Regions from separate parts of the Tardiphaga sp. GW821-FHT12E02 genome, predicted to be linked through region 1. Evidence: predicted binding sites of a transcription regulator. Region 1 holds the regulator's gene; the other holds the start of a gene.
The links. The regulator LexA, encoded in region 1, represses DNA repair genes until DNA is damaged. The targets are predictions, from matches to a motif close to TGTTCNNNNTGTGTTCNG.
Positions count from the first base shown of each region.

Region 2: the regulator LexA is predicted to act here: its motif matches at 3,119-3,136, upstream of recA (recombinase RecA).

Region 1 covers NZ_JBXAQK010000001.1:3,397,891-3,408,110, forward strand. Annotated here, with positions in the region: gene AC1RQ5_RS16080 (glutamine--tRNA ligase/YqeY domain fusion protein) at 1-744, shown strand, start outside; gene AC1RQ5_RS16085 (ComEC/Rec2 family competence protein) at 950-3,217, shown strand; gene lexA (transcriptional repressor LexA) at 3,224-3,934, opposite strand; gene AC1RQ5_RS16095 (GNAT family N-acetyltransferase) at 4,290-4,868, opposite strand; gene AC1RQ5_RS16100 (Orn/Lys/Arg family decarboxylase) at 4,865-7,240, opposite strand; gene AC1RQ5_RS16105 (molybdopterin molybdotransferase MoeA) at 7,380-8,585, opposite strand; gene AC1RQ5_RS16110 (hypothetical protein) at 8,703-9,023, shown strand; gene AC1RQ5_RS16115 (CbtB domain-containing protein) at 9,052-9,234, shown strand; gene AC1RQ5_RS16120 (CbtA family protein) at 9,247-9,987, shown strand; gene AC1RQ5_RS16125 (OmpA/MotB family protein) at 10,079-10,220, shown strand, end outside.
Region 2 covers NZ_JBXAQK010000001.1:4,742,344-4,752,563, forward strand. Annotated here, with positions in the region: gene AC1RQ5_RS22510 (ABC transporter ATP-binding protein) at 1-794, shown strand, start outside; gene AC1RQ5_RS22515 (ABC transporter ATP-binding protein) at 791-1,771, shown strand; gene recA (recombinase RecA) at 1,913-3,016, opposite strand; gene AC1RQ5_RS22525 (hypothetical protein) at 3,211-3,402, opposite strand; gene AC1RQ5_RS22530 (PaaI family thioesterase) at 3,635-4,066, shown strand; gene AC1RQ5_RS22535 (hypothetical protein) at 4,095-4,397, opposite strand; gene AC1RQ5_RS22540 (YnfA family protein) at 4,469-4,789, opposite strand; gene AC1RQ5_RS22545 (DUF6894 family protein) at 5,110-5,322, shown strand; gene AC1RQ5_RS22550 (hypothetical protein) at 5,377-5,646, opposite strand; gene AC1RQ5_RS22555 (HdeA/HdeB family chaperone) at 5,780-6,082, opposite strand; gene AC1RQ5_RS22560 (PilZ domain-containing protein) at 6,335-6,577, shown strand; gene AC1RQ5_RS22565 (caspase family protein) at 6,574-8,064, opposite strand; gene AC1RQ5_RS22570 (hypothetical protein) at 8,238-8,492, opposite strand; gene AC1RQ5_RS22575 (GNAT family N-acetyltransferase) at 8,725-9,909, shown strand; gene AC1RQ5_RS22580 (DsbA family oxidoreductase) at 10,040-10,220, opposite strand, start outside.

The DNA.
Region 1 (10,220 bases):
CTGCGCGAATTCGTCAAGCGCATCGGGGTCGCCAAGGCGAATTCCACGGTTGACCTGTCGATGTTCGATTTCGCCGTGCGCGAGACGCTGAACCGCACGGCGCAGCGTCGCATGGCGGTGCTGCGGCCGTTGAAGGTCGTCATCGAGAATTATCCGGAAGGACAGGTCGAGCAACTCGACGCCGTCAATCATCCCGATGACGCCTCGCTCGGCAGCCGCCAGATCCCGTTCAGCCGCGAGCTCTATATCGAGCACGAGGATTTTATGGAGGAGCCGCCGAAAAAGTTCTTCCGCATGGCGCCGGGCCGCGAGGTGCGGCTGCGCTACGGCTATTTCATCACCTGCAAGGATGTCGTGAAGAACGACAAGGGCGAGGTGGTGGAGCTGCGCTGCACCTATGATCCCGAAACCCGCGGCGGCAATGCGCCGGACGGACGCAAGGTGAAGGCGACGATCCATTGGGTCAGCGCGCAGCATGCCGTGCAGGCCGAAGTGCGCGTCTATGAGCAGCTGTTTGCGACGCCAACGCCGGAAGCTGCGAATTTTGCATCGCAGATCAATCCGAATTCGCTGGAAGTCTTGACCGGCGCGATGCTGGAACCGTCGCTGGCGAGTGACACTTTTGACGGCGCAATCCAGTTTGAACGGCAGGGCTATTTTTGCCGTGACAAGGACTTTGCGCCCGGCAAGCCGGTGTTTAACCGCACCGTCGGCCTGCGCGATAGTTACGCCAAGCTGGCGTAACTTGTCGGATGGGTTGAGCAAAGGTGCGTAAGCGCCGGAGCGACAACCCATCGGCCGAGCTTGCCGCAACGACGGAATGATGGGTTTTCGCTGCGCTCAACCCATCCTACGGTTTCGAGATTAGTTTCATCATTCCCCATCCGTTCCGCTAGCCGCACGCTGCCCTTCCGATAGCATTCGGGCGGGCAAGCGTGGCGGGCGGCTCATGGCGCAAAGCGGGGGACGGCAGCGCAATCAGGCGAGGGCGGTGACTTGGCCGCCATCGGCGGCGGCTGGCGCCCGCCCGTCCAATCACTCCTGGACGTTGTCGTTCGATGGGCTGCGTGCCTGGGCGCAGGCGGAAGCCGGCCCCGGCCGTCTGCTGCCATGGGTCCCTGTGGCCTTCGGTGCCGGCATCGCACTGTATTTTGCGGCCGAGCGTGAGCCCGTCGCTTGGGCGGCTGCTGCAACAGCGGGTATTCTTGCCATCGTGGCCGTGCTGCTCAGACGGTCGCCTGCCTTTCCCTGTATGCTTTTCGCGGCTGCTATTGCTGCTGGCTTTGCCACGGTGACATGGAAGAGCACACGCATCGCCCATGAGGTGTTGGCGACACCGCTGTTCGGCGTTGCACTGACCGGCTTCGTCGAGACCCACGAGGAGCGTGAGCGCAGCGATCGTTTCGTCTTGCGCGTGGCGACGATGGAAACGCAGCGCGATGCCGTCCGGCTGACACGCGTGCGGCTGTCGGTGAAAAAGGGGACGGCGCCTGCGGTCGGCAGCTTTGTCGAACTCAAGGCGCGGCTGCAGCCGCCGCTCGCGCCGTTGCGACCCGGTGGCTACGATTTCGCGCGTGATCTGTATTTCCAGGGCATCGGCGCGTCCGGCTTTGTCACCGGCGCAATCCGGAAGGTCGATCCGCCGACGCCGCCATCGCACCACCTGCAATATGCTGCCACGATGCAGGGGATGCGGGACGCCATCGACGCGCGCATCCGCGCTTCGCTCTCGGGCGATAACCGCGCAATCGCGACGGCGCTGCTGACCGGACGGCGCGACGCGATTTCGGCTGATGTCAACGACGCCATGTTCATCTCGGGCCTCGGGCATGTGCTGTCGATTTCCGGCTATCACATGGCTGTCGTAGCCGGCGTCGTGTTCTTCGTCGTCCGCGCGCTGCTGGCGCTGGTGCCTGTGCTGACGGTCACGTTTCCGATCAAGAAAGTGGCGGCCGTGGCGGCGCTGCTTGCCGCACTGTTTTATCTGCTGCTATCCGGCGCCGAGGTCGCGACGCAAAGATCTTTCATCATGACGGCGGTGGTGCTGATCGCCATCATGGTCGATCGCCGCGCCATCACCTTTCGCACGCTGGCAATCGCGGCTCTCATCGTGCTGATCGTAACGCCGGAGGCGCTGGTGCATCCGAGTTTTCAGATGTCGTTCGCGGCGACGCTGGGGCTTGTGGCGCTCGTGCAGATCGGCATGCCGGGTCTGTTTGCGACATCGGAAAGCTCGACGACGGCGCGGATTGTTCTGTGGGGTGGGCGTGAACTGGCGTTGTTGCTCTTGGCGTCGCTGGTCGCCGGTCTCGCGACGATGCCCTACGCGGCCTATCATTTTCACCGCGTCACGCCCTATGGCATCATCGCCAATCTGTTGGCGATGCCGGTGGTGTCGGCGCTGGTGATGCCGGCAGGGCTGCTCGGGCTTGTCGCCATTCCGTTCGGCTTCGACAGCGTGTTCTGGCACGTCATGGAGATCGGCCTGCAATGGATGATTGTCGTGTCCAAATGGGTGGCCGGGTTGCCCGGTGCGATCGGCCGTGTGCCCGCCTTCGGGACGGGGCCGCTGATTGCCGCCAGTTTTGGGATCGTACTGCTCGCCTTGCTGCGCACGCCGTTGCGTTATGCCGGGGTCATTGCTCTCGCGGTTGCTATGGCCTGGGCGGCGGCCAGCAAACAGCCTGACATCCTCATTGCCGGCGACGGTCATAGCGTGGCCGTGCGCGGCCGCGATGGGCGGCTGCAGGTGATGCGCAGCGGCAAGGATGCGTTTCTCGTGAAGGAATGGCTGGCCGCGGATGCTGATGCGCGGCTGCCCACGGATCAGTCGCTCGGCGACAGCGTGTCGTGCGATCCCTCAGGCTGCGTGGCAGCGCTCAACGATGGCGCCCTGATTGCCCTCACACTGCAGCCCGAAGCGTTCAGTGAGGACTGCGAGCGCACGGCGGTCATCGTGACGATGAGGCAGCCGCCGGCCGATTGCCGGGCGATGGTGATCGATCGCGAGGCACTGCAAAGTCAGGGAGCCACAGGCCTGCGGCGCGTCGGGAACGGCTTTGTCGTGGAGGCATCACGCGCGCGCGGTCTGCAGCGCCCTTGGGCACGGGCACCTGATGATGTCGCAGAAACTGCAATATCGACCGGCCAACGCGCACGCCAGGGACCGGTCGATGCAACGCCGACGGAGACGGATCTCCAGCCGGACGATCACTAAAAGCGCTCAGTAGCGGCGATAGAGACCGGTGAGCTTGCCCTGGATGCGGACGCGGTTCGGCGGCAGGATGCGGACTTCATAGGCCGTATTCGCCGGCTCCAGCGCGATCGAGGCGCCGCGGCGGCGGAAGCGCTTCAGGGTGGCTTCCTCGTCGTCGATCAGCGCGACCACGATGTCGCCGGTGTCGGCACTGTCGGATTTCTGGATCAGCGCCATGTCGCCATCGAGGATGCCGGCGTCCTGCATGGAATCGCCGCGCACCTCGAGGGCGTAATGTTCGCCATTGCCGAGCATGTCCTGCGGCACGCTGATGGAGTGGCTGCGGGTCTGCAGCGCCTCGATGGGCGTGCCGGCTGCGATCCGGCCCATGACGGGCACCGAGATGGTGCGGCCGCCGTCATCCTCACTGGCAACCGGTGCCGGAGCAGAGCGGCTCTTGCCGAGATTGCCTTCGATCACGCTTGGCGTGAAACCACGGCGGCCGGTGGGGGCTGCGGTGGTGAGTTCGGGCAACTTGATGACTTCGATCGCGCGGGCGCGGTTCGGCAGGCGCCGAATGAAACCGCGTTCTTCCAGCGCCGTGATCAGGCGGTGGATGCCGGACTTGGAGCGTAGGTCCAGTGCATCCTTCATTTCGTCGAAGGAGGGCGGCACACCGGCTTCCTTCAGCCGCTGGTCGATGAAGCGGAGCAGTTCATATTGTTTGCGCGTGAGCATCTGAAGCCATCCTTAGTTGGCAAGGCCTTCAAGCAACGATTGTCAGGCCGCCGCGTGTGTTTCAGGACCTCGTTATCGGCGATCAATCAGACCGTCGGTCGAGGGCAGTCACGAGTTTGGGCACTCTCGATTTCACTAAGCCGCAGAATCTCGAAACAAATCATGAACGAACACTATCTGTTCCGTACATGTTCCGCAATGGCTAATTTCGCCTCAAGGATGCGTTGCTGACCAGAAAACGCGGACCGTAGGATGGGCCGAGCGCGTGCGCGAAGCGCCGGCGTGAAACCCATCATTCCGTCGATGCGGCGGGCTCCGCCGATGGGTTTCGCTGCGCTCTACCCATCCTACAAGATCACAGAATCCGCTCGGACAGCGCCATCGGCGGTGGCGGAGTGGTCACGCCGGCCGCCAGGGATCGCTGCACCATGACCGTGTCGGCCCAGCGGCCGGAACGGTAGGCGACGCCCGCCAACACGCCGACCCGCGCAAAGCCGAAATGATCGTGCAGGCCGAGCGAGGGGGCATTGTCGGCGTCGATATAGCCGATGATCTGGCGGAAACCGGCGGCGGCGCAGACATCGATCAGTTCGCGCAGCAACCGGCCGCCGACGCCTTTGCCGGTGTGCTCGTGATGCACATAGATCGAGTGTTTCACGGCATAGCGATAGGCTGGTCGCTTGCGGAACTGGACCACATAGGCATAGCCGACGACTTCGCCGCCGCGCGTTGCAACGATGTGCGGGAAGCGTTTGTTCTTCAGGTTCTTGCGACGATCGCGCAGATCGTCGGGCTGCATCGCATCGGCATCGCTGACGCCTTCCTCTACGCCTTGGCGGATGTGGCGGCGATAGATCGAGAGCATCGCATCGACATCGCTGTCGCGTGATGGCCGGACGATGATCGGGGTGTCGGTCGCCTCTTGCGAACTCACTTGCGGGGATCCCGCTCTTCGGAGACCACGTAGGTGTAGAGCCGGATGCGGCCCGAGGCATCCACCTTGCGATAGATGCCCTGGATTTCGACGTCGAAGCCCGGGAAGGTGTTGAAGCAGGTTTCGAACATCTTGAGATAATCGATCATGGGCTGCGCGCGCGCCGTGAGGCGCTCGCCTGGCACGATGGTCGCGATGCCCGGCGGATAGACAACGAAGGGCGTGGTGGCGATGCGGCCGGAGATCTCGTCGATCGGCAGATAGTCGACGTCGTTGCGGACCAAGAGGCGCGCGGCGTCATGGGGCGACATGGCGATCTCCGGCAGGTGCTGGTCCATGAACTGCCTGGCCTGCAGGCCGCTGACATCGGCATTGCGATAGAAGCGGTGCATTTCGCCGCACAGATCGCGCAGGCGCACGCCGGCATAGCGGGCCGGGCGGCGGCGCGCGAATTCGGGGATGACGTCCTCGAGCAGGGCGTTGTCATCGTGGAAGCGCTTGAAGGCCACGAGGCCAGAGACTAGCGTGCCAGCCTTGCTCGCCTCGACGCCGGGGGTGAGCAGGAACAGCAGCGAATTCAGGTCGTTCTTCTCGGGCACAATCTGGTTTTCGCGCAGATATTGCGCAACCACCGGCGCCGGAATGCCGTGCTCGGCATAGTCACCGGTGGTGCGATCGAAGCCCGGCGTCAGCACTGTGAGCTTGTTCGGGTCGGTCATCGCGAAGCCGGCTTCCATATTCTGGAAACCGTGCCACTTGGCATCCGGCGAGAGCTGCCAGAAGGCGGGATTGGTGGCGAGCTGATCGGTGCTGATGCTTTCCCACGGCACGCTGTGAACCGCGCCGGACTGCGCGACGTCGGGAATCTCCACACGCACCGGCACGAAGGGCTCGAAGAACCAGCGGCGCTCGGGCCGGCTTTCCTTTTCCTCGAATTCGCGGCGCACTGCGCGCATTTTCTTGCGCAGCTCGATGCCGAGACGGATCGTGTCGTCCCACAGCACTTCGCCCGAGCGGCCCTTCATCATCTGCGCGCCCACATCGAGCGATGCGAACAGCGGATAGAACGGCGACGTTGAGGCGTGTTGCATGAAGCTTTCGTTGAAGCGGCGATGCTCGACACGGCGCTTCTGGCCGCGGATGTGGCGATCCTTCATGTGGATCTGCGACGCCTGCGAGAACGAGGCGAGCTGCTTGTGGGTCGATTGCGTGGCGATGATGCCGGGCGACTCCGGGCCGAGGTCCTTCAGGCCCATGGCGAAGCGGCCGGCATAGAGCGGGTGGAATTTCATGAAGCCCGCCCACGCCTCGTCGAACAGGATGTACTCGCAGAGATGTCCGATCCGCTTGATGATCATCTCGGCGCTATAGATGGTGCCGTCATAAGTGCATTGTTCGATGACAGCGACGCGGAACGGACGCTCGCGCTTCCAGGCGTCGGGATCGGTGACCATCGGATTGGTGCGGATGCGCTCGCGCAGCGCTTCCTCGCTGAAGGCGTCCCAGTTCATCGGGCCGATCAGGCCCCATGGATTGCGCTCGGTCGGCACATAGATCGGCGTGCCGCCGGAGATCATCAGCGCGCCATGCAGCGCCGCCTTGTGGTTGTTGCGGTCGAACAGCACGAGATCGCCGTCGGTCACAAGCGCCGACAGCGCGACCTTGTTGGAGGTCGAGGTGCCGTTGAGCACGAAATAGGTCTTCTCTGCGCCAAAAATCTTGGCGGCCTCTTTCTGCGCCTGCAGCGCCGGGCCTTCGTGGGTGAGGAGGTCGCCGAGATCGAGCACGGAATTGTCGAGGTCGTCGCGGAACACGGCTTCGCCGAGATGCTCCATGAACACGCGGCCGATCGGCGAGCGGCTGTAGAACACGCCGCCATTGTGACCGGGGCAGGTCCAGAGCTGGTTGCCTTCCTCGGCATAGTCGACGAGGGCGCCGAAGAACGGCGTCTTCAGCGTCTCGGCATATTGCTTGAGGCGGCTGACCAGGTTCTTGGCGATGAAGGGCGGGGTTTCTTCCGACAGGAAGATGTAGCCGTCGATGAAATCGAGCACCTCGACCGGAATGTCTTCGAAGCGCTGGCGGCGGATCAGCAGCATGATCGGGAAATCGAGGCCGCGACGACGCATCAGGTTGATCAGGGCTGCGGTCTTGCCTTCAAGGCCCTTCTTGCCCCAATCCACCACCATGCAGCCGATGGCGGCATCGGTCTGCACGGCAATCGCCGCGTCTTCCAGTTTGCGCGCCTTGACCACTTCGAAGCCGGATTTCTCGATTTCCTCGACGATCTGGTTGAGGCGGACGCCTTCCAGGTCATCGGCGTCGAAGGTCGGCATGGCGAAGAGGAAGTTGAAGCGCTTGAAATAGTCCATGAACGGGCACCGAATCTGTTGTCTGCGCTCTCTGTCGCCGCGTTACGTGACAACTTGGTGACCGAGGGCCGGCGGAATTTATGATGGGCTATGCCCCGGCGGACAACGCCTGAGGAACGTGTCGGTTCGCGGTATTCCGCTAAGTCGGAAGGCGAATGATCCGGCAGGGATCGCCGGCCTTGGCGGGCGGGGCGTTTGGCGGGCGCACCAGCAGGCCTTCAGCCACGGCAAGATTGCCGAGCAGCGAGGAGTCCTGCTTCGTCACCGGCGTCGCCACCAGTTTGTCGTCCTGCCATTCGAGGCGTGTGCGCAGGTAATCCTCGCGGTGGTCGTTGCCGGCGAGATCCCGCCCGAGGATGGCGGCTTCGCGAAAATGCTGGACCTCGCTGCGGCCCGCCAGCGCGCGCAGCAGCGGCACCATGAACAGGAAGCCGCAGACATAGGACGAGACGGGATTGCCGGGCAGGCCGATCACCCGCATGGCACTGCGGCGGCCATGCATCATCGGCTTGCCCGGCCGCATGGCGATCTTCCAGAACGCCATCTCGACGCCGGCCTCGATGAGCGATTGCTGCACGAGATCGTGGTCGCCGACGGACGCGCCGCCGGTGGTGATGAGGACATCGACGTTCAGTTCGATAGCGCGCCGGATCGCGGCGGTGGTGGATTCCAGCGTGTCGCGGGCGATGCCGAGATCGATCACCTCGGCGCCTTCAGCGCGCGCCAGCGCACGCAAAGCATAGCCGTTGGAGAGCACGATCTGGCCGGGGCCGGGCGTGGCGCCGGGAAGGACCAGTTCATCGCCGGTGGCCAGCATGGCGACGACGGGGCGGCGACGCACCGGGAGCTTCGGATGGTTCATGCCTGCGGCCAGCGCGAGGTCACGATCGGTAAGGCGGAGTCCTGCGCGCAACAGCACATCGCCTTGCTTGAAGTCCACGCCTGCGGCGCGGATGTGCTTGCCGGCTGTGGCTGCCTCGTTGATCACGACAATGTCGCCGTCACGCGTCGTGTCTTCCTGGATCACGATGCCGTCCGCGCCCGCCGGCACGACGCCGCCGGTGAAGATCCGCAGCGCTTCGCCGCCGGCGAGAGCACGGTCGAATGGCCTGCCGGCGGAAATCTCGCCGATCACGTTCAGCCTGGCGCCCAGCGTCGCATCCGCGGCGCGGACCGCATAGCCGTCCATGGCCGACATGGCTTCCGGCGGCTGCGTGCGCAGCGAGGCGACATCACGCGCCAGCACGCGGTGAAATGCGTCTTCCAGCGTGACGGTTTCCTCGGGCAAGCCTTCGGCACCGTTCAGGATCGCAGCCATGGCGTCGGTGAAGGGCATCAGGGCCATTGGCGGATCTCCGGATTTGCGTGGATGCCCGTCTTAAAGGAGCGGGCGGGGGAGGCAAGCGTCGGTTGTGCCGGTGGCGGGCTTGGGAATTGCTCCTGATGCCGTTACCAGAGAGGCATGACCGACGGGTACGATATGGGCGCTGGCGATGTCTTGCGCTGGCGCAGCGATGTGGACGCATTGTCGTTCCGGCCAGAGGGGCATGGCGGCGTCTGCATGGTGCATCGGCATGCGTTCCGGACACTGGTGAAGCACATGCCCACGCCGGAAGAATGTGCGGCGTTTTTTCACGCGCAGGAAACGGCGTTCCAGTTCGCAGCCCGCGCCAAGATCGCCCATGCGCGGCTTCCCCCCGACGCCAATCTGCATCTGACCAGCCGCGATCTTGCCCGAGCCATGGCGAAATTGGCGGTCGCATCAACGGAACAAAGCGGCTAAACTGCCCGCAGAATTGACGAGGAATCCCATGCAGCAGACCCAGACCGCCCAGCTCTCCACCGCCGCGATCGACGCCAATGTCGTCGTGCAGGCCGTTCTCGCCATGGCGCTCGGGCTGTTCGTCGTCGGCGTGGTCGGCTTCTCGCATATCAGCGCCGTCCACAATGCGGCCCATGACGTGCGTCACGCCAACGCCTTTCCCTGCCACTGATCTCTCAGGCTGATGTCCGTTTTTCGTTCGATCGTATTCTCGGCGGTGCTCGCCGGGATCGTTGCTGGTGCGGCCACGACGGCCGTTCAGATGGTCGGCACCGTCAAGCTGATCCAGCAGGCCGAGGTCTATGAGAAGAAGGCCGAGGCACCGGCGCCTGCTGCAACGCCAGCAGCCGCGCCCGCGGCGTCCGGCCACGATCATGGTGGACATCAGCAGGCTGCCGCTGCCCACGATCACGGCGGCGAGTGGGAGCCCGAAGAGGGTTTTCAGCGCAATGCCTTCACGGCCGGCGCCAATGTTCTGACCGCTATCGGTTTCGCGCTGCTGCTTGCCGGCATCTTTGCGCTGCGCGGCCGTCCGGTGGATTGGCGCGAGGGCCTGTTCTGGGGCCTTGGCGGCTTTGTCGTGTTCGTTGCCGCACCCGGTCTCGGACTGCCGCCGGAAGTGCCCGGCCAGCCGGTGGCCGATCTGACCCTGCGCCAGACCTGGTGGATCGCGACGGCTGTCGCCACCGCAGGCGGCCTCGCGCTGCTGGTGTTCCGTCGCGCCTCCTGGGCCGCGCTGCTCGGCCTGGGGCTGATCGTGCTGCCGCATCTGATCGGCGCGCCGCAGGCGCCCGCCGGCCATACCGAGGTGCCGGAGTCGCTGGCGCACAGCTTTGTCGTCGCGGCCACCATCACCGGCCTGATTTTCTGGGCGGTGCTCGGCGTGGTCACCAGCCTCGCTTATGGGCGCATTGCACGGGCCTGAGCGGTATCCCGTTAGTCGGCCGTTAAGGCTGGGGGTATATGAGTAGTCTGGTCGCATGGCGTTGCATCCGTCGTGCGGATGAAGACACGCCATGCTCACAACCAAAGCGTCCAAGGGTAAGCGGGGTGACCACGCCACGGGCCACGGCTGGTTTGTGACCTTTGCTGATCTGATGAGCCTGCTCATGTGCTACTTCGCCATGATGCTGGCATTTTCCCAGCCCGATCGCGGCA
Region 2 (10,220 bases), 1.3 Mb from region 1:
ATCTGTCCGGGCAGCGCATCGACAACCTGCCGCCCCGCGAGGTGCGCCGCATCCGCGGCAAGCGCATTGCCATGATCTTTCAGGACCCCCTCACCAGCCTCGATCCGCTCTATCGCATCGGTGACCAGTTGGTGGAAACAATCCGGACCCATCTCCCATTGTCCGAAAGCGCGGCGCGTCAGCGCGCTATCGATCTCCTCGCCGAAGTCGGTATCCCTGCTCCGGAGAAGCGCATTGACGCCTATCCGCATGAATTTTCCGGCGGGATGCGCCAGCGCGTGGTGATCGCGCTGGCCATCGCCGCCGAGCCGGAACTGATCATCGCGGATGAGCCGACCACCGCGCTCGACGTCTCCGTGCAGGCGCAGATCATCGCGCTGATCAAGCGGCTCGGCCGCGACCACGGCACGGCCGTGATGCTGGTGACCCACGACATGGGCGTGATTGCCGAAACCTCGGACCGCGTGGCCGTGATGTATTCTGGCCGCATCGCCGAGATCGGCCCGGTCCGCGACGTCGTGCAGCATCCCCTGCATCCCTATGCCAAAGGCCTGATGGGTGCGATCCCGACGCTGACCGGCGATGCATCGCAACGGCTGGTGCAGATCCCGGGGAGCATGCCGCGACTGTCGGCGATCCCCACCGGCTGCGCCTTTCATCCGCGCTGCAGTTTCGCATTCGACCGCTGCCGCGCCGAGCGGCCAGAGCCGATTGCCGTCGGCACGCAGCGCGTGGCCTGTCATCTCCATGATCCCGCATCATCAAGACAAGTGCCGGCGGAGATCGGCGCATGACGGTGCTGGTGCAGGCGCGCGATCTGCGGCGCGCATTCGATGTCTCAAAGCCGTGGCTCAACCGCGTGATCGAGCGGACCCCGCGGGAATATCTGCGCGCGGTGGACGGCGTGTCCTTCGATATCAAGCGCGGCGAGACCTTTGCGCTGGTGGGTGAATCCGGCTCCGGCAAGAGCACGGTGGCGCGGATGGTTGTCGGCCTGCTGCCGCCATCCTCGGGCGAGGTCAGCATCGATGGCATCTCGATGAGCGACCCGAAACAGGCGGCCGCGCGAAAACCGCTGCGACGGCGCATCCAGATGATCTTTCAGGATCCCTATGCCAGCCTCAATCCGCGCCTGCGGGTGGATGCGATCATCGCCGAACCGATCCGCGCCTTCGATCTCATGACCAGCGAGCGCGATATCCGCGCGCGGGTGGGCGAGTTGCTGCGCCTGGTCGGCCTGCATCCCGATGATGGCGTGAAGTTTCCGCACCAGTTTTCCGGCGGCCAGCGCCAGCGCATCGCCATCGCCCGCGCGCTGGCATCGGAGGCCGACTTCATCGTCTGCGACGAACCGACCTCTGCACTCGATGTCTCCGTGCAGGCGCAGATCCTGAACCTGATGCGCGACCTGCAGGACAGGCTGGGGCTGACCTATCTGTTCATCAGCCACAACCTCGCAGTGGTGCGCCATATGGCGACGCGAATCGGCGTGATGTATCTTGGCCGTATCGTCGAATGCGCCGACGGCCACGAATTGTTCACCCATCCGCGCATGCCCTATACGCGCATGCTGCTCGGCGCCGTGCCTGATCTCGCAATGTCCGGCCGTGCGCGCATCGCAGTGTCGGGCGAGATACCGAATCCGATCGATCCGCCGAAAGGCTGCACGTTTCATCCGCGCTGCCCGGAGGTGTTCGAGCCATGCCGACGCGAGGTACCGCTGCTCATTGACGGCGTTGCCTGTCATGCCGTGAACAGGCCTTCCCCATAGCGCGAAACGAAAAGGGCCCCGCTAGCGGGGCCCTTTGTGTAGCGACAGGCATTGCAGGGCATCGGCAACAGACCCCTGCAACACACCATCGCGAAACGGTTTGCTGCTTTCCCGGTCGCACAGCGCGGACCGGGGCGCTGATTAATCCTCAGCCGGCTCCGAGCCTTCGGTATCGCCATCTTCCTCGTCACGCTTGCCGGCGAGGATCTGCTCGGCAATCAGGCCGGAATTCTGCCGGATCGAGGCTTCGATCTTGGCGGTCATGTCCGGATTGGCTTTCAGGAAAGCCTTGGAATTCTCGCGACCCTGGCCGAGGCGCTGGCTGTCATAGGAGAACCAGGCGCCGGACTTCTCGACGATGCCGGCCTTGACGCCGAGATCGAGAATCTCGCCCATCTTGGACACGCCTTCGCCATACATGATGTCGAATTCGACCTGCTTGAACGGCGGTGCCAGCTTGTTCTTCACGACCTTCACGCGGGTCGAGTTGCCGACCACTTCGTCACGCTCCTTGATCGCGCCGATGCGGCGGATGTCGAGACGGACCGAAGCATAGAATTTCAGAGCGTTACCGCCTGTGGTGGTTTCCGGCGAACCATACATCACACCGATCTTCATGCGGATCTGGTTGATGAAGATGACCATCGTGTTCGACTTGTTGATCGACGCGGTCAGCTTGCGCAGCGCCTGGCTCATGAGGCGCGCCTGCAGGCCCGGCAGCGCATCGCCCATTTCGCCTTCGAGTTCGGCGCGCGGTACGAGCGCTGCAACCGAGTCGACGATGAGGACGTCCACCGCGCCCGAACGCACCAGCGTGTCGGCGATTTCCAGCGCCTGTTCGCCGTGATCGGGCTGCGAGATCAGGAGCTCATCGACATTGACGCCGAGCTTGCGGGCATAGACGGGATCGAGCGCGTGTTCGGCGTCGATGAAGGCGCAGATGCCGCCCTTCTTCTGCGCTTCGGCTACGCAATGCAGCGCCAGCGTGGTCTTGCCCGAGGATTCCGGTCCGTAGATCTCGATCACGCGGCCCTTGGGCAGGCCACCGACGCCGAGCGCAATATCGAGACCCAGCGACCCCGACGAGATGACCTCGATATCCATCGAGCGGTCATTCTTGCCGAGCTTCATCACCGAGCCCTTGCCGAACTGACGCTCGATCTGGGAGAGCGCAGCCGCCAGGGCTTTGGACTTGTCCATGGAGGATCCTTCAACGATACGCAGGGCAGACGAATTGGCAGCCATTGATCTAGCTCCTTATGAAGGGATTCGCGACAGGGACAAATGCAAGAGCGACAAACGGACGGCCGTGCCGCTCAGATGATTCAATGTACCCCATCTGTTCTATGTTCGCAATATGTTCTTTCAGAAATTTGCGCGATCTTGCGCGCCAAACGGCCGCTCGCGCCAGCCAAACTGCTGCAACCAAGTTTGGACGCTCAGATTTCGGCCATCGCCTCGGGGAGCGGCAGGTTCGCCAGCTCCGGTGCGATTCCGATCGCATAGACATCGGCAATGCCGGCCTTGCGCAGGCGCTTCAGTTCGACCACCGCATGGTCGAGCGTCTCCACGGTGCCGTAAAACACCTTCTCCGTCGGCTTATACGGCGTTCCGTAGATGCTGTAGGCCATGGGCGATAAGCGTCCGGTCGTTGCGAAGCGAAATATCAACCAGTCGTATAGCGGGCAGCCGCGATTTGTCTACTAAAATAGACAACTCAACCGCACAGTGGACTGCGGCGCATCCGCGCGAGGTCGCTGACCGGCCCGGTATCCGCTGCGATCAGCCTTTCCTCCCGAGCCTCGCCCGATACTATCCCGACAGCATCGGCCACATCGCTTCATTCGGTCAGGACACCAACCCATGGACGCCACCAGCCGCATCCGCGACAGCTTTGCCAGGCAGGGACTGATGAGCACTCTTGGCGCGACACTCGGCAACATTGCGCCGGGCGCCGTGGAGATCGTGCTGATCCCCTCGCCTGCGATCTCGCAGCAGCATGGCTTCGTCCATGCCGGTGCGATCAGCGCGATCGCCGATAGCGCGGCGGGTTATTCGGCCCTCAGCCTGATGCCCGAGGGCGCGGGCGTGCTGACCACCGAATTCAAGATCAATCTGGTGGCACCGGCGATCGGCGAGCGCATTGTCGCGCGCGGGCGCATCGTGAAGCCGGGGCGCACACTGACGCTCGTGCAGTCCGACGTCGTCGCCATCAGCGATGGTCAGGAGAAGCTCGTCGCCCTCCTCACCGCGACCATGATGACACTCCGGGATCGCGACGGCATCAGCGACTGATGCCTGTCCGACCGACGCCGCCGGGCTTTCAGTTCAGCAGATCGCAACTCGCGATGCGGTTGAAATCCGCCAGGCGGCGCTCTGCCGGTCCGGCAAGATCGATGGTCGCCAGCAGCTCTGCCAATCGTCGATGCGCCCGCTCCGCGTCTGCGGCCGGCAGCGGCGCTTCGTCATAGACATCGATATAGGGCGTGACGAGACTGCTCAGCAGCTGGCACAGCGCGCTGTGCTCGGGCGCGCGGCGGCTGAGATCGGATAGTTTCTGCTGGAAGGAGCGGAAGGTGTGCAGGCCGTGGTGCTGCTGTTCAAACCACGTGCTGAGATCGTGCATATGAGCCTCTTCAAATGCGAGAAGAAGCTATGAGCTTTTACACTTTGGCGCAGGAAAAGGCCAGCACAGGTTTAGCGCGGCCCGGCAATGATAACCGCGGCACCGACCAGGCAGATCGCCGCGCCCGCAATGTCCCAGCGATCCGGGCGAAAGCCTTCGGCGAGCCAGAGCCACAATACGGACATCGCGATATAGATGCCGCCATAGGTGGCATAGGCCCGGCCTGCGGCTTCGCTTTCGACCAGCGTGAGCAGATAAGCGAACAGGAGCAGCGAGGCGATGCCGGGGATGAGGATCCAGGCGGGCTTGCCAAGGCGGAGCCAGGTCCAGAAGGCGAAGCAGCCGATGATTTCCGCCATCGCAGCACAGATGAACACAAAGGCCGTTCGCATCAAGGCTCCGCTACTCGTTGGTCGTCCGTTTCGATGAGTGTGACATAGCGGCCTCAAAGATGCGGGTGCAATCGGCGCTTTCACCCCGTCGAAGGCGTCACTGCGAAATGACGAAAATGCCCGGCCAGTCATGACATCCGGCTACTCAGGTTCCACAACCGGAACCACACGGGGCACAACTCAAAAAAACCGCGCATTTGCCATAAATTTTGCGTGATTTTTGTCGACGCGCGGAATGACTTGGTTTAGCGGTACCATTATCCCACGGCAACCTCAGGTGCCGGTAGGACATCCCATGTGTCCCAGAAGTGGTCATCCCGTTGCCGCTGTTTTATTTCCACATCATCTCCGAACACACCTTCCTTGACGACGAAGGCACCGCCTTCGAGTCCGAGCAGGATGCAATGAAACATGCACGCGAACTCGCTGCCGAGCTGGTGCGAGTCACCGGTGTGATCAAAGGCGCAATCGTGGTAGAGAACGAGGATGCCGGCGGCATGTTCGAAGTGCCGCTGTCGTCCTGGAACAACTAGACTGCCCGCAACTGCCGCGCGGTTGCGCTCTGGCATCGACGCGGCTGCAAAAAATCAGTGCGTGGCGCTGCCGGTCTTGGTGCGGGGCTGTTTGGCCGGAGCTGCCGCCTTCGGCGCATCGCTCCGAACATTGCCCCACGGATCGACCGAGCTCTTGTTGTCGGGAATCTGGCGCAAGGAATCGCGATAGGCTTTCTGCCGGATGGCGTCCTGCTCCTTCTCCTCCGGACTCATGGTCTTCACCTCCGGCATCAGATTCATCATCTGGGCCGAGGCGGGTCCGGTCAGTAGCGCGAGCATCGCGATGGCGCTGAGCAGTCTCATGATAAAAAGGCTCCGTGGAACTCGGAGCCCTTATACCACCTGCCTCTCGGGCGCGCCAAGCACGCGAAAGCAGTGCCCTCCTACCCTACAGCCCCGTCAGATATACCCGGATGAATGACGTGTGCTGCGGCGGCTATTTGCCGAGGATTCGTTCGGCGGCCGTGACAATGCTGACGCCCGGATTGGTCGCGCAATAGGCTCCGAACTTCTTGGCGTTTTCAGTGAAGACCTCGGTATCGATCAGCGCCTCGTCAGAGTCGCCTTTGTACCAGCCGTCGATCCAGGTCAGCACCATCGCGATGTCATCCGGCTTGGACTCGATGAATTGCTTGCACGACATCACCGAAAGGTCGAGTACCACCGCCCTGGCCGGCGTGACGACGGGTGCGATGGCGACTACGATCAGCGAAGCGAGCAAGGTGCTGGCGGTTTTCATGGCAGTTCTCTCCCCAGTGGAAAATGAACGCCGGCGGCTCGCCAATGCGAGCCTGTGTCTGAAGCGTTCGTTCTCAACGCTACCAGTGCGCGAGCCGGCGCAATCTGAAATTTCCCTGAAATTTTGCCGGTAATTGTCTGCCAGATCTTCAGAAAGTGTAAACAGGCAGGCCCGGATCTCTGCGTTCGGCTTCAATGACCGGCAAGATGATACGGCTAGACGTGTCGCATGAAGACGACACGGACAACGGCCATGGATGAGCGACGGCGACACCCGCGCCAGCGGGTTTTGAAGCGGGGCATGCTGACCTTCGTCGGCGGCGGCGGCATCGATTGCACCGTGCGCAACATCTCGGTCTCCGGCGCGCGCATCGACGTCGCGAGCCCTGTCGGCATTCCCGAGCAGTTTCATCTGGTGATCGAGACGGACCAGTTCATCCGCCGCGGCCGCCCGGTCTGGAGCAGCGAGCGCCAGATCGGGATTGAATTCGATTAGTAGCGGCCACCGCTGTTATAGCCGCCACCATATCCGCCGCGGCTATAACCACCGCCATATCCACCGCCGCCATAGATGCGCGGAGGCGGCGCGTAATAAACGGCTGGCGGACGGCGCACCACGATGTCTTCTTCGATGACCTCACGGCGTGGCGTGCGGTCGGCACGTTTTTTTGTGGTGTCGGCTTTTGCCGGTTTCTCGGCCTTCTTCGACGCGGGAGCGGCTGCGGGCGGCGCATTGCACGGGCAGGTCGGCGCAGGCGTGGCGAGCGCAGCGACATTGGTGGCTGCAGCTGCTCCAGCGGCAGGCTCCGGCTTGTTGCGCACGCGCTCGATCAGCCCGCGCGCCGTCACGGTCTGCTCGCTATCGGGATATTTGGCCAGGAAGGTTTCGTAGGACGACACCGTATTGGTGATGACAGCGATATTCCAGGCAACCATCCGGTAGTGACGATCAAGCCAATCCTTGGCCTCGGGGCCAAAGGGCGGCGCGGCATAGAGGCTGACAAAGGCCTCATAGGCTTCCACCGAACCGTCGAACACGATCGCGTCGTGGGCCTGCTGGATTGGCTTGCCCTGCAATTCTTTCTTCCATTCCTCGGCGGAGCGTTTCTTGCCCTGCGCCTTGGCGTCATCGACGGTGGCACCGCCACGGGCTGCGACCTCGACACCTGCTTTGGCTTCTACAGTTTTGGCATCGCCGGTTGTTGGCTTGACCTCGGCGCCTGCGCCAAAGAAACGGAAATCGCTGACCAGCGATGAGCTTTCCCACGGCGTCTGCCGCCCTTCGGTGGCAAGATTGACCGCGAGACGCACGCGCTTGAACGCCTCCTCGATGGGAATACGGGGTTCGCGCCCGGCCTTCAGCAGCGCCGTCGTATAGGGGCTGTTGGCACCGCTGCCATCCTCGGCTTCGGCGCCCGGCGCGGTGGAGAATGACAGCAATGTGCCGGGTGCTCCGAACTTCACATCCACATGGGCGAGGCCGCGCGGCGCCTTGTTGATGGCAGGGAACGGATTATTACGGCAGGCATCGAGCAGGATGATCCGGCTCTTGCTCGGCAGCGCATTCAGCGTATTGAGAATGTCGTTGAGGCGCACCGCCTGCAGCGTGACGTCGATCTCGCGCTTGGGATCGATATCCACCGGCATCAGATAGTTCTCGCCGTCCACCTGCACGCCATGGCCGGCATAGAACACCAGCGAGGTCGTATCCGGCCCCTTGGCGGCGACCGTGGCGGCAAAGGCGCTGAGTTTTGCGCGCAACTCGTTTTGCGTGAGATCCGACGCCGATTGAACTTCGAAGCCGGCATCGGTGAGCATCGCCGCCATCGCTTTGGCGTCATTGGCCGGGTTCGGCAACGGCGTCACCGCTTTGTAAGCGGATTGCCCGATCACCAGCGCGACCCTGCTTTCTGCGAAGGCGGCGGAGGTGCCAAGCAATATGGCGGCGGCTGCGATTGCGTGGCGGACAACGGGACCCATCATCGAACGACCTCCCCGGGCCAAGCCGGTATGCGCGACGGATCAATCCCGTCCGACTGCAAGTGAAATCAGGCAGCCTCGTCGCCAACAATGCGACGGGCTGCCGCTACTCGCATTTGGTCGCGGTGATGAACGACGCGGTTCATGGCGAACCGCGCATCGGACCCAGGTCCGGATTATTTCTTCTTGGTCACCGGCGCGGGTGCAGGTGCCGCCGGCGCAACGCCGCCCCACGGGTCATATTTCTGCTTGGCCTCGGGGATGCGCTCGAGGGCGGCCTTGTAGGCCCGTTCATCGGGCTTGGGCGCCTCGGCGGGATTGGCGTGCGGGCCTTTTTCTTCGCCACCACCACGCCGCTGTGCGGATGCCGGCGTCGATACCGATGCGGCAACCAGGGCCAACGCCGTTGCTGCCAGAATAAGTGCTTTCATGAGAGGTCCTCCGTCTCCTTGATAGCCCGGGGCGGACTTGATTTTCCAGTCCCCGGAGCGGGAACAGGCAGGCCTTTTATGTCGGCATCCTGCTCATCGTCGTTGGAATCATGACATTTTCAGGGATGGCTTGGTAAATGGTCGGTCTCCGGAACCGCACGCATTGCGCGTGAATGCAAACCAGTTCTTGGCATGTTCCAGCTATGGTCGGGGCCTCGCGGGGAAACGGGACGTGGTCGATCTCACCAATCCAATGGCTATGCACGGCGGTAACGGGCCAAAGGTGCACCCGCACGCGGCTATCGCCTCCGAGGATAAGCCGATCCAGCTTATCGATATCCCGCTCGATGCCTGGCGTGCACTGGAAGCGCGCGCCGTCGAGCCGAACGGCTATTACCTCGCCGACTGGGAACTGGCGGTGAACGCCTCGGTGGACGGCCTGACCGACGCTTCCTCCCTCACAGCCTGGGCGAATGGCAAACTGATTGGCCTGCTGCCGGTCATCTCCCTGCGCCGCGCCCATCGGCTGCCGCTGCCGGTGCTCGTCAATGCCGATGCCTACGGCACCCTCTCGACGCCGTTGCTCGACCGCGACGACACGCGCGCAGCCGCCACAGCCTTGTTCGCACAGGCCCGGCAGCAAGGTGCTCGCGCCCTCGTCTTTCACAGTGTCTCGCTGGAAGGCCCGGCGATGGCAGCGATGCGGGACGTGCTGGGCCAGAACGGCATATCACCACGCACCATCACCTCCCATGTCCGCGCCAGCCTCGACGCCACGCACAATGCCGAGGATGTGCTGCGCGATGGATTGGGAGCAAAGAAGCTGAAAGAGCTGCGCCGCCAGCGCAATCGTCTCGCCGAACATGGCGAGGTCACATTCCATGTCGCCCGCACGCCTGACGAAGTGGCCAAAACACTCGACACGTTCCTCGCGCTGGAAGCCGGCGGCTGGAAAGGCAAACGCGGCACGGCCCTGAAGCAGCGGGCCGGCGACGAGACCTTTATCCGCCGCGCCACAAATGCACTTGCCGTGCGCGGCCAATGCGAGATCGTGACCCTGAATGTCGGCGACGCTGCGGTGGCATCGGGCGTGATGGTCCGCCACCTCGATCGCGCCTATTATTTCAAGATCGGCGTCGATGAGCGCTTTGCGAAATATTCGCCGGGCGTTCAGCTCACCCTCGATGTCACCCGGCACCTCTGCGCCGATCCCGCGATCGCCTCCGCAGATTCCACGGCTGCGCCGGGACATCCGATGATCGATCCGATCTGGCGCGAACGCCTGGCGATCGGCGACGTGGTGTTGCCACTCTACAAGAATGATCCGGTGGCATCACTCACTTACGCGGCGCTATCACTGCGGCATCACGCCCGCGAAGCCGCGAAGCGGATGCTGCAGCGACTACGGAAGCGTTAAGCGCCGTCCACACTCCGCCCTCATCCCGAGGCCGTAGCGACGTCTCGAAGGATGGCGACGGAGATCCATCATCTCATGGTTCGAGACGGCGCTTCGCGCCTCCTCATCATGAGGGATAGAGTATCGCGCTCTACTCAGCTGCCTGCGCATTGATCTCCGCAGATATCTGCCGGATCGCCCGCGCCAATTTGTCCGGATCCTGCGCGCCCGACACGGCATATTTCTGCGCAAAGACATAGGTCGGCACGCCGGAAATGCCCTTGTCGGCCGCTTCCTTTGCATCCGCGGAAATCTTTGCGACATCCTCATCC